3 regions of the Arthrobacter sp. 'calajunan' genome follow, and region 2 is predicted to be linked to each of the others. Evidence: riboswitches for the same ligand, from Rfam matches in the RefSeq annotation. Region 2 holds a riboswitch; each other region holds the start of a gene.

Region 1 (4,929 bases), on a different contig from region 2:
CGAACGTGACCCGGCTGGGATCGCTGGCCAAGCTGTCCCCGGCGCTGTCGCTGCTGTTCTTCATCCCGGCCATCAACTTGGGCGGCATCCCGCCGTTCTCCGGCTTCCTGGGTAAGTTCGGGCTGCTGCATGCGGCCGCGCAGGATGCAGACGCGTTGACCTGGGTGGTCATCGCCGCCGGCCTGCTGACCAGCCTGCTGACCCTGCTGGCGATCATCCGCGTGTGGGCCCGCATGTTCTGGCGCCGCGCGGCGGACGCCGAGATCCCCAACCCGGACCTGGTGGACGAGGCGGCGAAGGTCGCGGACCAGACCGCCGCCGGCGGCGCCCAGGCGCCGCACCTGGGCCTGAAGCTGGCCCGCGAACTCGAATCCGAGGCGCTGCCCTGGGGCATGCGCTACGCCACCGGCTCGCTGGTGGTGGCGGGCATCGCGCTGACGGTGTTCGCCGGGCCGATCTTCGAGTTCTGCCAGCGAGTGGCGGCGCAGCTGATCGCCCACGAACCGTACATCAACGCCATCCTGAGTTACTGAGCGGAGGGACAACATGCCGAACAAGAACCTGGCCCCGCGCGACCAGCGCATCGACGACGCGCTGGACACCGCCGGCGTCCGCCACCGCGCCACGCTCAAGCAGGAGTGGCCGCTGCTGCTCCTGCTGGTTTTCGTCTGGGGAGCGCTCTGGCAGGACTTCTCCCCGGGCAACCTGATCTTTGGCGCCGTCATCGCGCTGGTCATCGTGAACCTGTTCCCGCTGCCGCCGGTGGTGCTCTCCGGGCGGCTGAACCTCTGGTACTGCGTCAAGCTGTTCGGATGGTTCCTGGGCCAGGTCGTCGCCGCCAGCGTCCACGTCGCCTGGCTGGCGGTGGTGCGCGGGAAGAAGACGCGCAGCTCGGTGATCGCGGTGCCGCTGCGCACCGACTCGGACCTGATCGTGATGACCGTGGGCCATGTGCTGACGCTGATTCCCGGGTCCTTCGTGCTCGACGTGGACCGCAGCTCCTCGACCCTGTATCTGCACTACATCGACGTCGACTCGGCCCAGGAGGTCGCGAAGGCGCGGGAGAACATCCGCGACATCGAACGCCGCCTGATCATGGCCATCGGCAGCCAGGACGAGTACGAAGCCATCAAGAACGAATGCAGCCCCCGCGTGAGAAGGACAAAGGAGAAGCCATGATCGAAGTTGTCGTCTGGATCTGCGGCAGCCTGCTCGGGCTGGGCGCCATCGCCTGCCTGGTCCGTGTGGCGAAAGGCCCCTCAATCCTCGACCGGGTGCTGGCCCTGGATGTCATGCTGCTGATCATCTCCGCGGCCCTGTGCCTGGAGATGGCGTTGAACAGGCACACCGACTACGTGCTGTTCGTGGTCGCCGCCTGCACCATCGGGTTCATCGGCTCGGTGACCGTCTCGCGCTATGTCTCGGATCAGAGGAACGCGTAATGGACCTTTTCCTCGACATCCTCGTCGCCGTGCTGCTGATTCTGGGCTGCCTGATGTCCCTGATTGCCGGCATCGGCCTGCTGACCTTTCCCGACATGCTCACCCGCATGCATGCGGCCACCAAACCCCAGGTGCTGGGCTTCCTGCTGATCTTCGCCGGACTGGCCATCCACCTGCGCAGCTGGACCGTCATCCCGGTCCTCGTCCTTGCCTGGGCGATGCAGCTGCTGACCGCCCCGGTGTCTGCGCACATGATCGGCCGCGCCGGCTACCGCACCAAGCACGCGGCCAAGGAGACCCTGTACTCCGACGAGCTGCGCCAGGTCGTGGAGAAGGTGACCTCCGCCCCGCACACCGGGACCGTGCCGGAAATTGATCCGCAGGAGACCGGGCCGGACGCGAAATAACTTCAACCAACAGCAGCGGGCCATTCCCTGAGCAGGCAATGCCCCGCTGCTGTTGCGCTGGAGTGCTACTTGGTGAACTTGGCGATGGCCTTGGTGGTGCCGCGATCAGCCAGCACTTGGATGACCGCTGCGACCACGGCGGAGAACACGGCGAAGCCCAGCGCCTGGCGCATGGAAGCCTCGGCGGCTTCCTCGCTGCCCTTGCGCGGGGCGGTGTTGCCGGTGAAACCCTTCCAGACCTGATCGACCAGCTTGCTGCCGAGGAAGCCCGCACCCAGGGAAATGCCGGTTGCGATGAGCTTTTGTACTGCGTTCATGTGGACCTCACGTTCAACGTTGTGACTTATCGTTCCGTTGCCAGCTTACCTGCGGTATGGTGGGTGGGCAGTAATTATTCCGACAGGGGAGCGTCAAGCCGTTCGCGGCGAAAGGCGCTGAGAGTGCGATAGATCGCAGACCCTCGAACCTGCTCCGGTTAGTACCGGCGAAGGAAGTCGAGCATCTCGGATGCGGACCGGCGCTGGACAGCGCCCCGATTCCGTTCATCCCCCCTCCTGATCAAGGAGGACACCTCATGAGCACAACCCGCACGACGCAGCGCAGCACCTGGCGCGTAGTCGATATCGTCATCGCCTCGGTCATCGCCGTCGCTTCCGGCGTGGTCTTCTGGGCCTGGTCCGCGAGCTACGGCCTGTTCTCGCTGGCCTTCACCGCCTTCCCACCCGGCACTGCCCTGCTTACCGGCCTGTGGCTGTTCCCGGCGGTGCTCGGCGCGCTGATCATCCGCAAGCCCGGCGCCGCACTGTTCTGCGAGGTGCTGGCCGCCGTGGTCGAGGCGCTGCTGGGCACGCACTGGGGCATGCCGGTGCTGATTTCCGGCCTGGTCCAGGGCCTGGGCGCCGAGCTGGTGTTCGCGCTGTTCCGCTACCGTCGCTGGAACCTGCCGGTGGCGTTGCTTGCAGGCCTGGGCTCGGGCCTGTTTGCCGGCCTCAGCGAAGCCTACGTCGTGGGCAGCGTGGCCGAATACACCGAGTTCATGAAGCTGTTCCACGTGGGAGCCACCGCCGTGTCTGGCCTGGTCGTCGCCGGCCTGCTGTCCTGGTGGATTACCCGGGCGCTGGCCCGCACCGGCGCGCTGAGCAACCTCGCCAGCCGCCGCGCGCACCTGGAACCGGCGCTTGCGGTGCGCAAATGAGCGCCGCCGCCAACGGGCGTACGGCCCCGCTGACCCGGCAGGGTGTGGAGATCAGCGCGCGCGGCTTCACCTGGCAGCATGCCGAGCGCGACCGCCCGGCCATCGCCGGACTTGACGTGCAGATCCCTGCAGGTCAGAAGGTGCTCCTGCTGGGCCCCTCGGGGGCCGGCAAATCCACCTTCTTGCATGCGCTGGCCGGCGTGCTCGAAGTCGACCAGGACGCCGGTCCCACCGGCGAGCTGCTGGTCGGCGGGCAGGACGCGTTCGCGCGCAGCTTCCCGGTGGGCCTGATGCAGCAGGATCCGGAAACCCAGGTGGTGCAGAGCCGGGTGGGTGACGACGTCGCCTTCGGCGCCGAGAACCTGGGCGTCGACCCGCAGGAGATCCGCGAGCGGATCCCGCAGGCGCTTGACGCCGTGGGGCTCGGCGCACTGGGCTACGAACATCGCACGCAGGAACTGTCCGGCGGGCAGAAGCAGCGCCTGGCCCTGGCCGGGATCCTGGCCATGCGCCCCGGGCTGATGCTGCTTGACGAGCCGACCGCGAATATCGACCCGGGCAGCATCCCGCCGTTGCGCGATGCAGTGATCGGCGCCGTGGAGTCCACCGGGGCGACGCTGATCGTGGTGGAGCACCGGCTGGAGGCGTGGGCCCGGCAGGTGGATCGGGTGCTGGTGCTGGCCCCCGGCGGGGGGATCGCCCACGACCTGCACCCCGAGGCGCTGGCCGGGGACGCGGCGGTGCGCGCCGAATTGGCGCAGGCAGGGGTCTGGATTCCGGGCTATGTTCCGCAGACCTCGCCGGCGCCGAGGGCCGGCGGCGCCCCGATGCTGCACGCCGAGGAGCTGGTTTGCGCGCGGGGCGAGCATGCTGTGCGCACCGCCCCGGCCAGCTTCGAGGTCACCGGCGGCAGGGCCCTGGTGATCCGCGGGGAGAACGGGGCAGGGAAGTCCACGCTGGCACTGACCCTGGGCGGGCTGCTGCAACCTGTGTCAGGCCAGTTCGCCGCCAGCCCCCAGCTGGCCGACGGGTTGCCGCCCTCGCCGTTCAGCTGGAAGGCCGGAGCGCTGGTCGCCCGCATCGGCTCGGTGTTCCAGGAACCCGAGCACCAGTTCGTCACCCAGTCCGTGCGCGAGGAGCTGGCTTTCGCGCCGCTGCGCGCCAGGCACGGCGCGGCCGAGGAGCAGAAGTACGATCCGCGGCAGGTCGAGGCCCGGGTGCAGGAGTTGCTGGAGCGGCTTGGCCTGCAGGACTTGGCCGAAGCCAACCCGTTCACGCTTTCCGGAGGGGAGAAGCGCCGGTTGTCGGTGGCCACAGTGCTGGCCGCCTCGCCGGACGTGGTGATCCTTGACGAGCCGACCTTCGGGCAGGACGCGAACACCTGGCGCGAGCTGGCGCAACTGCTCATCGAGGAACTCGCCGAATCCACCGCGATCATCGCGGTGACCCATGACGAGCATTTCGCCGCGGCGCTGGGGGCCGACGAGCTGGTGCTGGCGCCGGCCGAGGTGGCCGCCGCGAGGACCTCGTCGGGGCCGATGCTGGACGCCCCGGTGGGGGACAGCTGGCTGGCGAAGATCAATCCGCTGGCCAAGTTCGGCGCGATCGCCGGGGCCACTTTGCCGCTGATCAGCACGGTGGACTGGGTTTCGGCGGCGGTGGTCATCGCGGCCACGCTGCTGATGCTGCCGCTGGCGGGGCTGGGCATCGGCGGGTTCTTCCGCCGCGGCTGGCCGCTGCTGGCGGCCGGCGTCCTGGCGGCCTGGGGCATCGCCCTGGTGGGCCAGGATTCGGGACGGGTGCTGCTGGATCTGGGGATCTTCGACATCACCGAGGGCTCGGTGGCCGGAGGCGTCGCCACGGGGCTGCGCGCATTGGCCATGGC
Region 2 (4,929 bases):
CAACCGGCCGCAACCAAGGATGCGGTAGCCAGGGAAGTCAGCGAAATGTTCTTGATCCGCCTGAGCGCAGGCATAGATTCTCCTCAGAGTTAAGCGTGTGACTTCTCTCATGTTTATCCCATGAAGGTGAACCTGTCGATGCTTGAACGTAAATTTCACGTATAAAACAGATCTTTTTGTGCAGCAAGAGTCCTGTTCGGTGGGTTGCATCACTGGAAATGCCGCATGCCCTGCCGATGCGGCAGGGCATGCGGTGAAAAAGAGTCGGAGGCTTTAGCGCTGGCGCTTGCGTCGTGGATCTCCGGCGGTCACCGAGGAAGATCCGACGATGCCGCTGAGGAGCAGCATGGCTGCCGCAATGAACATCAGGGTTGAAGTGACCCAGCAGGTGGTTGCCAGAGAGCGTTGGGAGTTGTCCAGCGCGAGCACGAAAATGCAGACGCTGGCCAGCAGCAGTACTACGCCGAGCAACCGTGACTTCATCGTGCACCCTTGAATTGTCGATTTTCGCCAAATAATCGCGAAAACAATTCGCTATCGGCTGGAATAACATCAATGATGCCATAAATCCAGCCGGTTGAACATACGCCCAAAGTGGTAATTTACTGGGAAACGCTCAATCTGTGGGTTGAGAACGGTTTCCGAAGATCTTCTGCTAAACGCAGGACGTCAGGATCTTCTTGATGGAATCATGCTCGGCTTGTGTCATCCATGCACCGTACTTGGCCTTGACCTGGGTCTGCCGCGACACGTATTCGCAGCGGAAGTCCTTGTTTGGTGGCAGCCATGTTGCCGCGTCCTTGTCGCCCTTGGCGGCGTTTGTGGGTCCGTCCGAGGCGAGGAGATTCAACGGATCGTTGGCGAACTGGAGGCGCTCATCCTTGCTCCATTTCTGGGCGCCCTTCTGCCAGGCGTCCGACAGCGCGACGACATGGTCGATCTGTACGGCGGAACTTGTGGTTTGGCCGCGCTCGAAATTGATCGTCTTGCCCGTGTAGGGGTCATGGAAAGTTCCGCTCAATACCACGCAGTCGACCCGGGCCGGTTTGTATTCAACATTGTCCAGATCGCGAGCGAGGATATCGTTGCGCGCATCGCAGCCGTTGTTGTCGGTATCTTTCCATCCGTTGCTGAATTGCTCGCGAGAGTAGCCGGTCTTCGGTGCGCGACCCTTGATGGCGATGTCTTCCAATTGGTTCAGGGACGTGGCATACGTCGCCTGCTGATCGGCTGTCGGGGTCGCGGCCTGGGCGCCGTTTGTCCCGGTGAAATCCGTGGAAGCCAGCGATGAGCAGGAAACCAGTCCGAGGGTGGATGCGACGAGAACTAGGGACAGGGTGCGGCGCAGCAGTCGCATGCGGTGGTACTTCTCCTTGAATATGCGGCGGGACTGCAATCCGCGGTCCCAGCATTCGACTCTATGTGCCTGCACCGACGAAACTCTGATTCGCTCCAGGTGTCTTGCTGTGATTCTCTTCTCGGAAGTTGGCAGGCTGAATTGAAAAAGTTACCATTTTGCCGCCATAATCCGCTGTGACAAGTATTGTTTTCTTTCGGTAGACGAAATATGGTCAGCATGATGCTGATTTGAATGACCATCGGGATGTTGCTGTGAAGAAGTTTCTGTATCCACTGCTGGCCGGCGTACTGCTGCTCAGTGCCTGTACGACACCCGTATCCAAGCTTAAACCCGTGGAACAGCAAGATCTCGGCGGGTATGACTCGGCCTGGGAAGCGGAACAACACGGTGACGATCCCTACGCGAAGTATTACCAAGAAGGTGTTCCGATTTTCTCAGAGCTGCAAACACAGGTTCTGCGAGCTACCCCGATCTTCGGCGACCTTGATACGCGTGATGATGTGGACGAATTTGCCATGGGACTTTCGGGATTTTTCCGATCCACGACCTTTATAGGCGAAAATGGCGAGCAAGAGGTTATCAACGATTCGACATCCATGAGCGGCACCGCGGAAGAAGCGGGTGATTACAAGGTTGAATTTGGTTGCTGGGGTGTTGGGCGCGCGGCCGTGCAGGTTTTCATCAACGTAGATTTTCCGGAAATTGGCATGGAGCCATCGGTCGAGATCCCATTGACCTGCGAGGTCCCCGCAGCAACCACCCACGGCGAGTTTGAAATCGGTCCATCCGCCGAGAGCTACAGCATTTTGGTTTCCGGTGATCCCGAAACCATCGGATCCTACGAACTCAACCTGTACCAAAATGATGGCAAGTGAGCGAATGAAGAAAATGCTGCCTCTGCTCGGAGCTGTAATTCTTGCGCTCACGTCCTGCACAACTCCGGTGTCCCAGCTCGGCCCGCTAGATCGCGAATCGCCCAGGCAACAGTCAAACACCCTCCAATTCCAGCAACCCGTCGAGGAATCGTCGCCTGAGGAGATCGCCCACCGCCAAGAAGTTGCACTGCACTACCCGCCGCTGATGTATCTGGCGATGGTCGGAATATCCTCAGACCCTACCGCTATGGACGGCATAGGATTCTGGCAGGGCGAAATCGAGCAGCGCGGATATCAAGGGTTGGTTGCATGGAACGCCGCACGCTTTCTGTACCAGCAAGGCGGAACCCTTGCGCCGGAAGAACTCTCCTTGGAAACAGATGGCTTACCGGGTCCCTATTTGATCAAGTTCAGTTGTTCAGGCGTGGGCCAGATCGACCTACGCGTCAGGGATGGGCAGAGCGCCCTGAAGCAAAAAGTCGTCCAATGCTCGACAGAAGCAAACGTCGTGGAAGTCGAACTTGACGAGAAAAATATCGAGAATCTGGTCATCGAGCTGATCCCGGAGCTCTCGGCTCCGGCGGGTTTTGAAGTCCAGGTCATCCAGTAGCTCCGGAAACACCCGGCGAAGACACGTGTTCGGCCGTCCCGGACGGCTTGTGGTACTAATGGGACGTAGTGACACGGGGTGCCGCCATGCGGCTGAGATAAAACCCGTCGAACCTGATCCAGTTAGCACTGGCGAAGGGAATGTCCTGGATACCTCGATGCCACGCATCTACGCCGGGGTCCCGTTCGCCTTGACACATCTTCAAGGAGTTCGAGCACCATGAACGCACACGCAGCAACCGACACCGCAGCTTCTTCCACCACCGCACTGCCGCTCAAGGAACAACTGGTGCTGGTCACCGGCGGCGCCCGCGGGCTGGGCGCGGCCATCAGCGCCGCTTTTCTGGACGCCGGGGCGAAGGTCGTCGTCAACTACCGCAGCTCGTCGCAGGCGGCCGAGGAACTTGCCGCCGCATTCCCCGGACAGGCGCTGGCATTGCAGGCCGACGTGCGCGACGCCGCCGGGCTGAAGGACCTGGCCGCCGCCGCGGCCGAGCACTTCGGCCGCCCGATCACCACCTTGGTCAACAACGCGCTGGTGGATTTCTCCTTCAACGCAGATGCCCGTTCCAAGGCAGACGAGCTGTCCGCCGAAGAGCTCACGGCCCAGTTCGCCGGCTCCGTGCTCGCACCCGTCGCCGCGATCCAGGCAGTGCTTCCGGGCATGCGCCAGACAGGGTTTGGGCGCATCGTCAACATCGGTACGAATCTGTTCCAGCACCCAGTGGTTCCGTACCACGACTACACCGCCACCAAGGCGGCGCTGCTCTCGCTGACCCGCACCTTCGCGGACGACCTGGGCCCGGAAGGCATCAACGTCAACATGGTTTCCGGGGGCCTGCTGCGCACCACGGATGCCTCGGCCGCCACTCCTGAAGAGGTCTTCGACCTGATCGCCTCCGGTACCCCGCTGCGCCGGGTGACCTCGCCGGCCGAGCTCGCCGACGCGGTGCTGTTCTTCGCCTCGCCGCTCTCGCGCGGGGTGACCGGACAGAACCTGATCGTCGACGGCGGCCTGGTCAAGGGATGAGCGCATCGAGGAAGCAGGCCCGGTTCAACCTGTTCATCTACGGCGCGGGGCACCACCAGGCGGCCTGGCGGGCGCCGGATTCCCCGGCCGAGCGGCTGGGCGAGACCGCGTACTACGTGGAACTGGCGCAGCTGGCCGAACGCGGCCTGCTGGACGCGGTGTTCCTGGCCGACGGCCAGGCCGTCTCCCCGGAGGCCGCGGCGGCCGGACCGACCTGGTTCTTCGAACCGTTCACGCTGTTGTCGGCGCTGAGCCAGCACACCAGCCGGATCGGTCTGGTCTGCACGGTGTCCTCCAGCTTCTACACCCCGTTCCATGCCGCCCGCATGCTGGCCAGCCTGGACCGGCTTTCCGGAGGCCGGGCCGGGGCCAATGTGGTCACCAGCATGTGGGACTCCGAGGCGCAGAACCACGGGCGTGAAACGCTGGGCGACCATGCCTACCGCTACGGCCGCGCCAACGAGTTCATCACGGTGCTGCGAGGGCTGTTCGGTTCCTACCCGTCGGCTGCGGTGCGGGCCGACCGCGCAGGCGTGTTCACCGACCCGAAAAAGCTCTCGCGCATCGACCATGCAGGCGAGCACTTCGGGGTGCGCGGGCCGCTGAACATTCCCGACGGGCCGCAGGGCGCCCCGGTCCTCTTCCAGGCCGGGGCCTCCGCCCAGGGGCGCGAGCTCGCGGCGGTCCATGCCGAGGCGATCTACGCGGTGGCCGCCGACCGGCGGATGGCGCTGGACTACGCGCAGGACGTGCGTTCCCGGGCCGCAGCGGCCGGGCGCGATCCGCAGGCCCTGGCCATCATGCCGGGGCTGGTCGCCTACGTGGGCCGCACCCTGGAGGAGGCCAAGGACAAGCAGCGCAGGCTCAACGACCTGCTGCCCGTCGAGCAGGCCCTGGCCCAGCTGGCGGTATTCGTGCACCAGGACACCAGCGCCTGGGAGCTGGATGCACCGGTGCCCGTACTTCCCTCCGCCGCAGACTTCACCGGCCCGGCCGGACGCTACGCGACGATCCTGCGGTTGATCGAGATCCACCAGCCGACGGTGCGCGAGCTG
Region 3 (4,929 bases), on a different contig from region 2:
GGGCGGAGACCGGCTGGCTCTGGCCCGCCGGCACGCCTTCTGGTGCGCGCTCATCGGATTTTTCGCCAGCACGTCGGCCGACTGGTTCAGCACCCTCGCGGCAATCCCGTACTACGACGAATCGCCGCTTCGCATTCCCGAGGCCATCGGGGCGGCCGCGACCCCGGCGCTGTGGGTCGCCTTCATCTACATCGCAGGGCAGTTCACCTGGCCCCACAAGCTCCGGCCGAAGCGCACGGCCTCGCTGCAGCCTCGGACCTTGTCCGGGCTGGTGCCCAAGTCCCTGGTCGGAATCATGGCGGCAACCTTCGCCGCCGGCATGCTGGCGATTTACAGCGTCCGCGACGTCACGGGCTTCGCCCCCACGCCGGAGGTCATCGAGGACGACGGCGACGGCTACTACATGACCGCCGATGCCCAGGACGGGTTGCGTTCGGCCGCAGAGGTCCTGCCCTATCTGGCACTGAGCCTGGTCCTCCTGCTGGTCGCCGCCTTCGCCGCCACCATCCTCATCCTGCGGCGCAAGCCGCTGGACGGCATCAGCGAGCACGACAACCGGCTGCTGCGCATCACCTGGCTCAATCGCCTCTACCGCACGGTGACGGTGCTCCTGGCCGGCCTCGCCGGCGAAGCCCTGCACTTCAAGGCACGGTGGATCTCCGATGACGCCGACAAATCCATGGGTGGCGAAGGCATCGAGTACTGGGAACGGATGAACGACCTCGCGGGCCGGTGGGACCAGACCGCCAACTACATCGCCCTGGCCATCACCGTCGTCATGTTCTTCTGGCGCCCGCCGGTGAACTTCGAATCCCTGCGGCCGGCCGTCTCCAGCGCCTTCACCCGGCTGCGCGAGCAGCTGTTCGCGGTGCAGTATCTGAGCGCCATGGCTGCCATCCTGCTGGTCGCCGTCGGATGGCCAATGCTGCCGAGCTCCGAGACGCAGGAGATGCCGACCGCCGAACGCGCCACCGCCATCCTGGCCCTCCTCGCGGGCGCGACGCTGTTCTACCTACTGGTCAACGCCGCCTACCTGGCGTACATGGCGATCAAGACCCGCGCGGCCGCGCGAATGCCCAAACCCGCCGCACGGCTGCCGCTGTGGACCTATGTCGTTGCCGGACTCCTGATGGCGGCCGGCCTGTACTTCCTGCTCTTCCCTCCGCTGGATCTGCTGTGGGGATTTGTCGCGCCGAACCGGTGGATCATTGCCGGGCTGGCCGCGGCACTGCTTGCCGCGCATGCAGGATTCGTCCTGCTCGTCCGCTCCGTGGCGATCCCCTGGCAGGTGGGAGCAGAGGTGGAAATCTGGTATCGGCAGGTGCTTGAATTCCGCTCGCTGCGCGTAGTCGCCGGCGCGTTCGTGGCCATGCCAATGATGGGATACCAGTTGTTCGCCGACTTCTCCCTGTTCGGTCTGCTGGTCTTCTGTGCGCCGGCGGTGCTGGCGCTTCCGCGCCCGCAAGGTTCGATGCGGCCGGAGACCAGTGACGCGGGCCGCCGATGAGCGCCCAGATCACCGTTGACCTGGACTCGGCGCTGCCGCCCTATGAACAGATCCGCGCCCAGGTGGCTTCGCTGATTTCGCTGGGCGAACTGGCCGCCGGGAGCAGGCTGCCCACGGTGCGCGCGCTGGCCGCCGATCTGGGTGTGGCCGCCGGCACCGTGGCCCGCGCCTACAAGGAACTGGAGGCCGAAGGACTGATCTCCTCGCGTCGCCGGGCGGGCACCGTGGTCAATGAGCTGCCAGGGCAGCCAGCGCTGGACGAGCACCTGGTCGAGGCAGTGGACAGGGTCTGGGCACTGGCCGCGGAGCTGGGGGTGGACGCGGCGACGGTCAAGGCGCTGGTTGCGCGGAGGACGCGATAGCTCGGTAACCCTGTCACCACCGCATCATTTCCCGAGCAACCGGGATTCGGTTGACGGTGTCCGCCCCTCTTTGTAGGCTCAGCCTAAGCTCACCGCAATGCTTGGAATGGATAACCTGTGGATCCGGTTTCGATTTTGATCGTCTGCGTTTTGGTCATACTTTGCGCGCTGCCGTTTGCCATAGGCGCCATGCGCAGTCTCGACCGACGAGCCGACGACCTCGAAGGATCTGACCCGGAAATCTCCAGGGCACTTCGGGAAGCGCGGAAGAATATCGATCGCGGCAGGGGCTACGAAGATCCGAGGCTCTAGCGGCCGGCATGGGCCGGCCGACTTCCAACGGCGTTAAGGATTTGTCCTTGCGCAGATATCTGCGTACCCTCGGGATCAGTGACACGGGGTGTCGGAGAAGCCGACTGAGATGAGACCCGTTGAACCTGAACTAGGTCAAGCTAGCGGAGGGATGTCGCATGACTCTGCCTATTGTTGCCCGCAATTACCGGGAACAATCCCCCTTGGTGTTCTGCCTGACAAACACCGTGGTTACCAACTTCACCGCCAATGTACTGCTGGCTTCCGGCGCGGCCCCGGCCATGACTGACCTGCCCGGGGAAGCCAGGCCGTTCGCCGCGGCCGCCTCGGCCGTGCTGGTCAACCTGGGCACGCCCACCACCGAGCAGCTGCGCGCCATGGAAGAAGCTGTCGAGTCGGCGAGCGCCGCAGGCACCCCCTGGGTGCTGGATCCGGTGGCCGTCGGAGCGTTGCCGGTCCGCACGGAATTCGCCCGGCGCATCGTCGCCCGCCGCCCCACGCTGATCCGCGGCAACGCCTCGGAAATCATGGCGCTGGCCGGCTGGGAGTCCTCCGGCCGAGGTGTGGATTCGCTGGACAGCGTGCAGGAAGCCACCGCCGCCGGGCGTGAGCTGGCAGTGAAATACGGTTCGGTGGTCGCGATCTCCGGCGAGGCGGACGCCATCATCGACGCGCAGCGCACCGTGCTGGTGCACACCAACGGCATCGGCCTGACCCGCATCACCGGCGGAGGCTGCGCCCTGGGTGCGGTGTGCGCGGGCATGCTCGCGGTGCATGAGGACCCGTTCGAAGCCGCCGTGGCGGCCCATGGTTACTACGGCCTGGCCGCCGAAAAGGCGCTGGCCGCCAGCTCCGGGCCGGGCAGTTTTGCCGTGGCCTTCCTCGATTCCCTGGCGGCCGTTGAGCCCGCCGCACTTGAGACCCTGAACTGTGAGGAAAAGACCTATGCGTGATCTCGGAGCCTACCTGGTGGCCAACACCGCCAGCTGCAGCCCGCATAGCACCCTTGAGGTGATCGAGGCAGCCGTGGCCGGCGGGATCCAGTGGATCCAGCTGCGCGCCAAGGAGGAAAGCGCCCGCGAGTTCTTCGAGCTGACGCTTGCGGCCGCAAAGCTGACCGAGGGCAAGGCGCAGCTGCTGGTCAACGACCGCATCGACGTATTCCTGGCGGCCCGCGCCGCCGGGGCCGCGGTGGCCGGCATCCACATCGGGCAGAAGGACGTGCCGGTGTCCCTGGCCCGCCAGCTGATCGGCGAGGGCATCATCGGGCTCAGCGCCTCCACGCGGGAGCAGATCGCCCAGGCCAACCTGGATGCCGAGTTCATCGACTACCTGGGTGTTGGCGCGGTGCGCGCCACCCCGACCAAGAAGGACCACCCCACCCCGCTGGGCCTGGACGGCTTCGCGGAACGCACCGGCTGGACCGCGCTGCCCTGCGTGGCCATCGGCGCGGTGACCGCCGATGACGCCGCGGCCATCCGCGCCGGCGGCGGCGCCGGGATGGCCGTGGTGCGCCCAGTCTGCCAGGCAGATGATCCGCGCAGCGCCAGCGCCCAGCTGGTTTCCGCCTGGGAGGCGGCCAAGTGAACATCCTTTCCATCGCGGGCTCCGACCCGTCCGGCGGCGCCGGCATCCAGGCCGATCTGAAGGCCATTGCCGCCAACGGCGGCTACGGCATGGCAGTGATCACGGCGCTGACCGCGCAGAACACCCGCGGGGTCAGCGGAGTGCAGGCCATCGACGGGGATTTCGTCACCGCGCAGCTTGAAACGCTCAGCGCGGATGTGCGCATCGACGCGGTGAAGATCGGCATGCTGGCAAACCAGGAGATCATCGGCGCTGTCGCCGCCTGGCTGGATACCGTCAACGCCCCGGTGGTGCTGGACCCGGTCATGGTGGCCACCAGCGGCGATGCCCTGCTGGAGGACGCCGCCGCGCTGCACCCGCTGCTGGCCCGCGCCACCGTGATCACCCCGAACACCGCCGAGCTCGGCGCGCTGCTCGGCGAAGCCGCCGCGCAGGACTGGGAGCTCGTGCTGGAGCAGGCCCGGCGTCTGGCCTCCGCCCACGACGTGCTGGTGCTGGCCAAGGGCGGGCACCTGGCCGGGGCGCAGTGCCCCGATGCGCTGGTCTCCGCCGCCGGGGTGCTGGCCGAGTTCAGCTCCCCGCGCCTGGCTACCAAAAACACCCATGGCACCGGCTGCACCCTGTCCAGCGCGCTGGCCACCCGCTTCGCCGCCACCGGCGACTGGGCGACCGCGCTGGAACAGGCCAAGGGCTACCTGTTGCGCGCCATCGGCGCCGCTGACGAGCTGCAGGTGGGCTCCGGGCACGGGCCGGTGCACCACTTCGTCGACTTCTTCGGCGCCGCGGATCCGATGGCCGCCTGGTGGGAGGACATCGCACCGCTGCGCGCGGGCATTGACGAGCTGGAGTTCATCGTGCAGCTGGCCGACGGCAGCCTGGAGCGCGAGAAGTTCGAATACTACCTGGCGCAGGACGCCCTGTACCTGCAGCGCTACGCGCAGGTGCTGGCGCAGGCCAGCGCGCTGGCCCCTGAGCTGGATTCCCAGCGCTTCTGGGCCAAGGGCGCCGGGGAAATCCTGGAGGGCGAGCTGCAGCTGCACCGCAGCCACCTGGTGGAAGGACTGGCGAACCCGTCGGCCACCACGCTGAACTACGTGAACCACCTGTCCTCCTGCAATTCCAGCTACCCGGAGCTGATCGCCGCGATCCTGCCGTGCTACT

What was found. Region 2 has a riboswitch for thiamine pyrophosphate ahead of RF641_RS12500 (3-oxoacyl-ACP reductase). Riboswitches for the same ligand answer to the same signal wherever they lie in the genome.
Region 1: linked by a shared signal. The riboswitch ahead of RF641_RS13260 (ECF transporter S component) and the one ahead of RF641_RS12500 (3-oxoacyl-ACP reductase) in region 2 are both predicted to bind thiamine pyrophosphate.
Region 3: linked by a shared signal. The riboswitch ahead of thiM (hydroxyethylthiazole kinase) and the one ahead of RF641_RS12500 (3-oxoacyl-ACP reductase) in region 2 are both predicted to bind thiamine pyrophosphate.

Annotation. Positions count from the first base shown of each region.
Region 1 covers NZ_JBKZDY010000008.1:82,045-86,973, forward strand. Annotated here, with positions in the region: gene RF641_RS13235 (Na+/H+ antiporter subunit D) at 1-533, shown strand, start outside; gene RF641_RS13240 (Na+/H+ antiporter subunit E) at 547-1,179, shown strand; gene RF641_RS13245 (monovalent cation/H+ antiporter complex subunit F) at 1,176-1,442, shown strand; gene mnhG (monovalent cation/H(+) antiporter subunit G) at 1,442-1,849, shown strand; gene RF641_RS13255 (DUF4235 domain-containing protein) at 1,915-2,166, opposite strand; TPP riboswitch at 2,241-2,359, shown strand; gene RF641_RS13260 (ECF transporter S component) at 2,424-3,044, shown strand; gene RF641_RS13265 (ATP-binding cassette domain-containing protein) at 3,041-4,929, shown strand, end outside.
Region 2 covers NZ_JBKZDY010000007.1:127,019-131,947, forward strand. Annotated here, with positions in the region: gene RF641_RS12475 (5'-nucleotidase C-terminal domain-containing protein) at 1-74, opposite strand, end outside; gene RF641_RS12480 (hypothetical protein) at 274-483, opposite strand; gene RF641_RS12485 (HNH endonuclease family protein) at 656-1,357, opposite strand; gene RF641_RS12490 (hypothetical protein) at 1,612-2,235, shown strand; gene RF641_RS12495 (hypothetical protein) at 2,240-2,845, shown strand; TPP riboswitch at 2,910-3,003, shown strand; gene RF641_RS12500 (3-oxoacyl-ACP reductase) at 3,065-3,874, shown strand; gene RF641_RS12505 (LLM class flavin-dependent oxidoreductase) at 3,871-4,929, shown strand, end outside.
Region 3 covers NZ_JBKZDY010000009.1:13,857-18,785, forward strand. Annotated here, with positions in the region: gene RF641_RS13725 (hypothetical protein) at 1-1,507, shown strand, start outside; gene RF641_RS13730 (GntR family transcriptional regulator) at 1,504-1,869, shown strand; TPP riboswitch at 2,256-2,350, shown strand; gene thiM (hydroxyethylthiazole kinase) at 2,340-3,134, shown strand; gene thiE (thiamine phosphate synthase) at 3,127-3,768, shown strand; gene thiD (bifunctional hydroxymethylpyrimidine kinase/phosphomethylpyrimidine kinase) at 3,765-4,929, shown strand, end outside.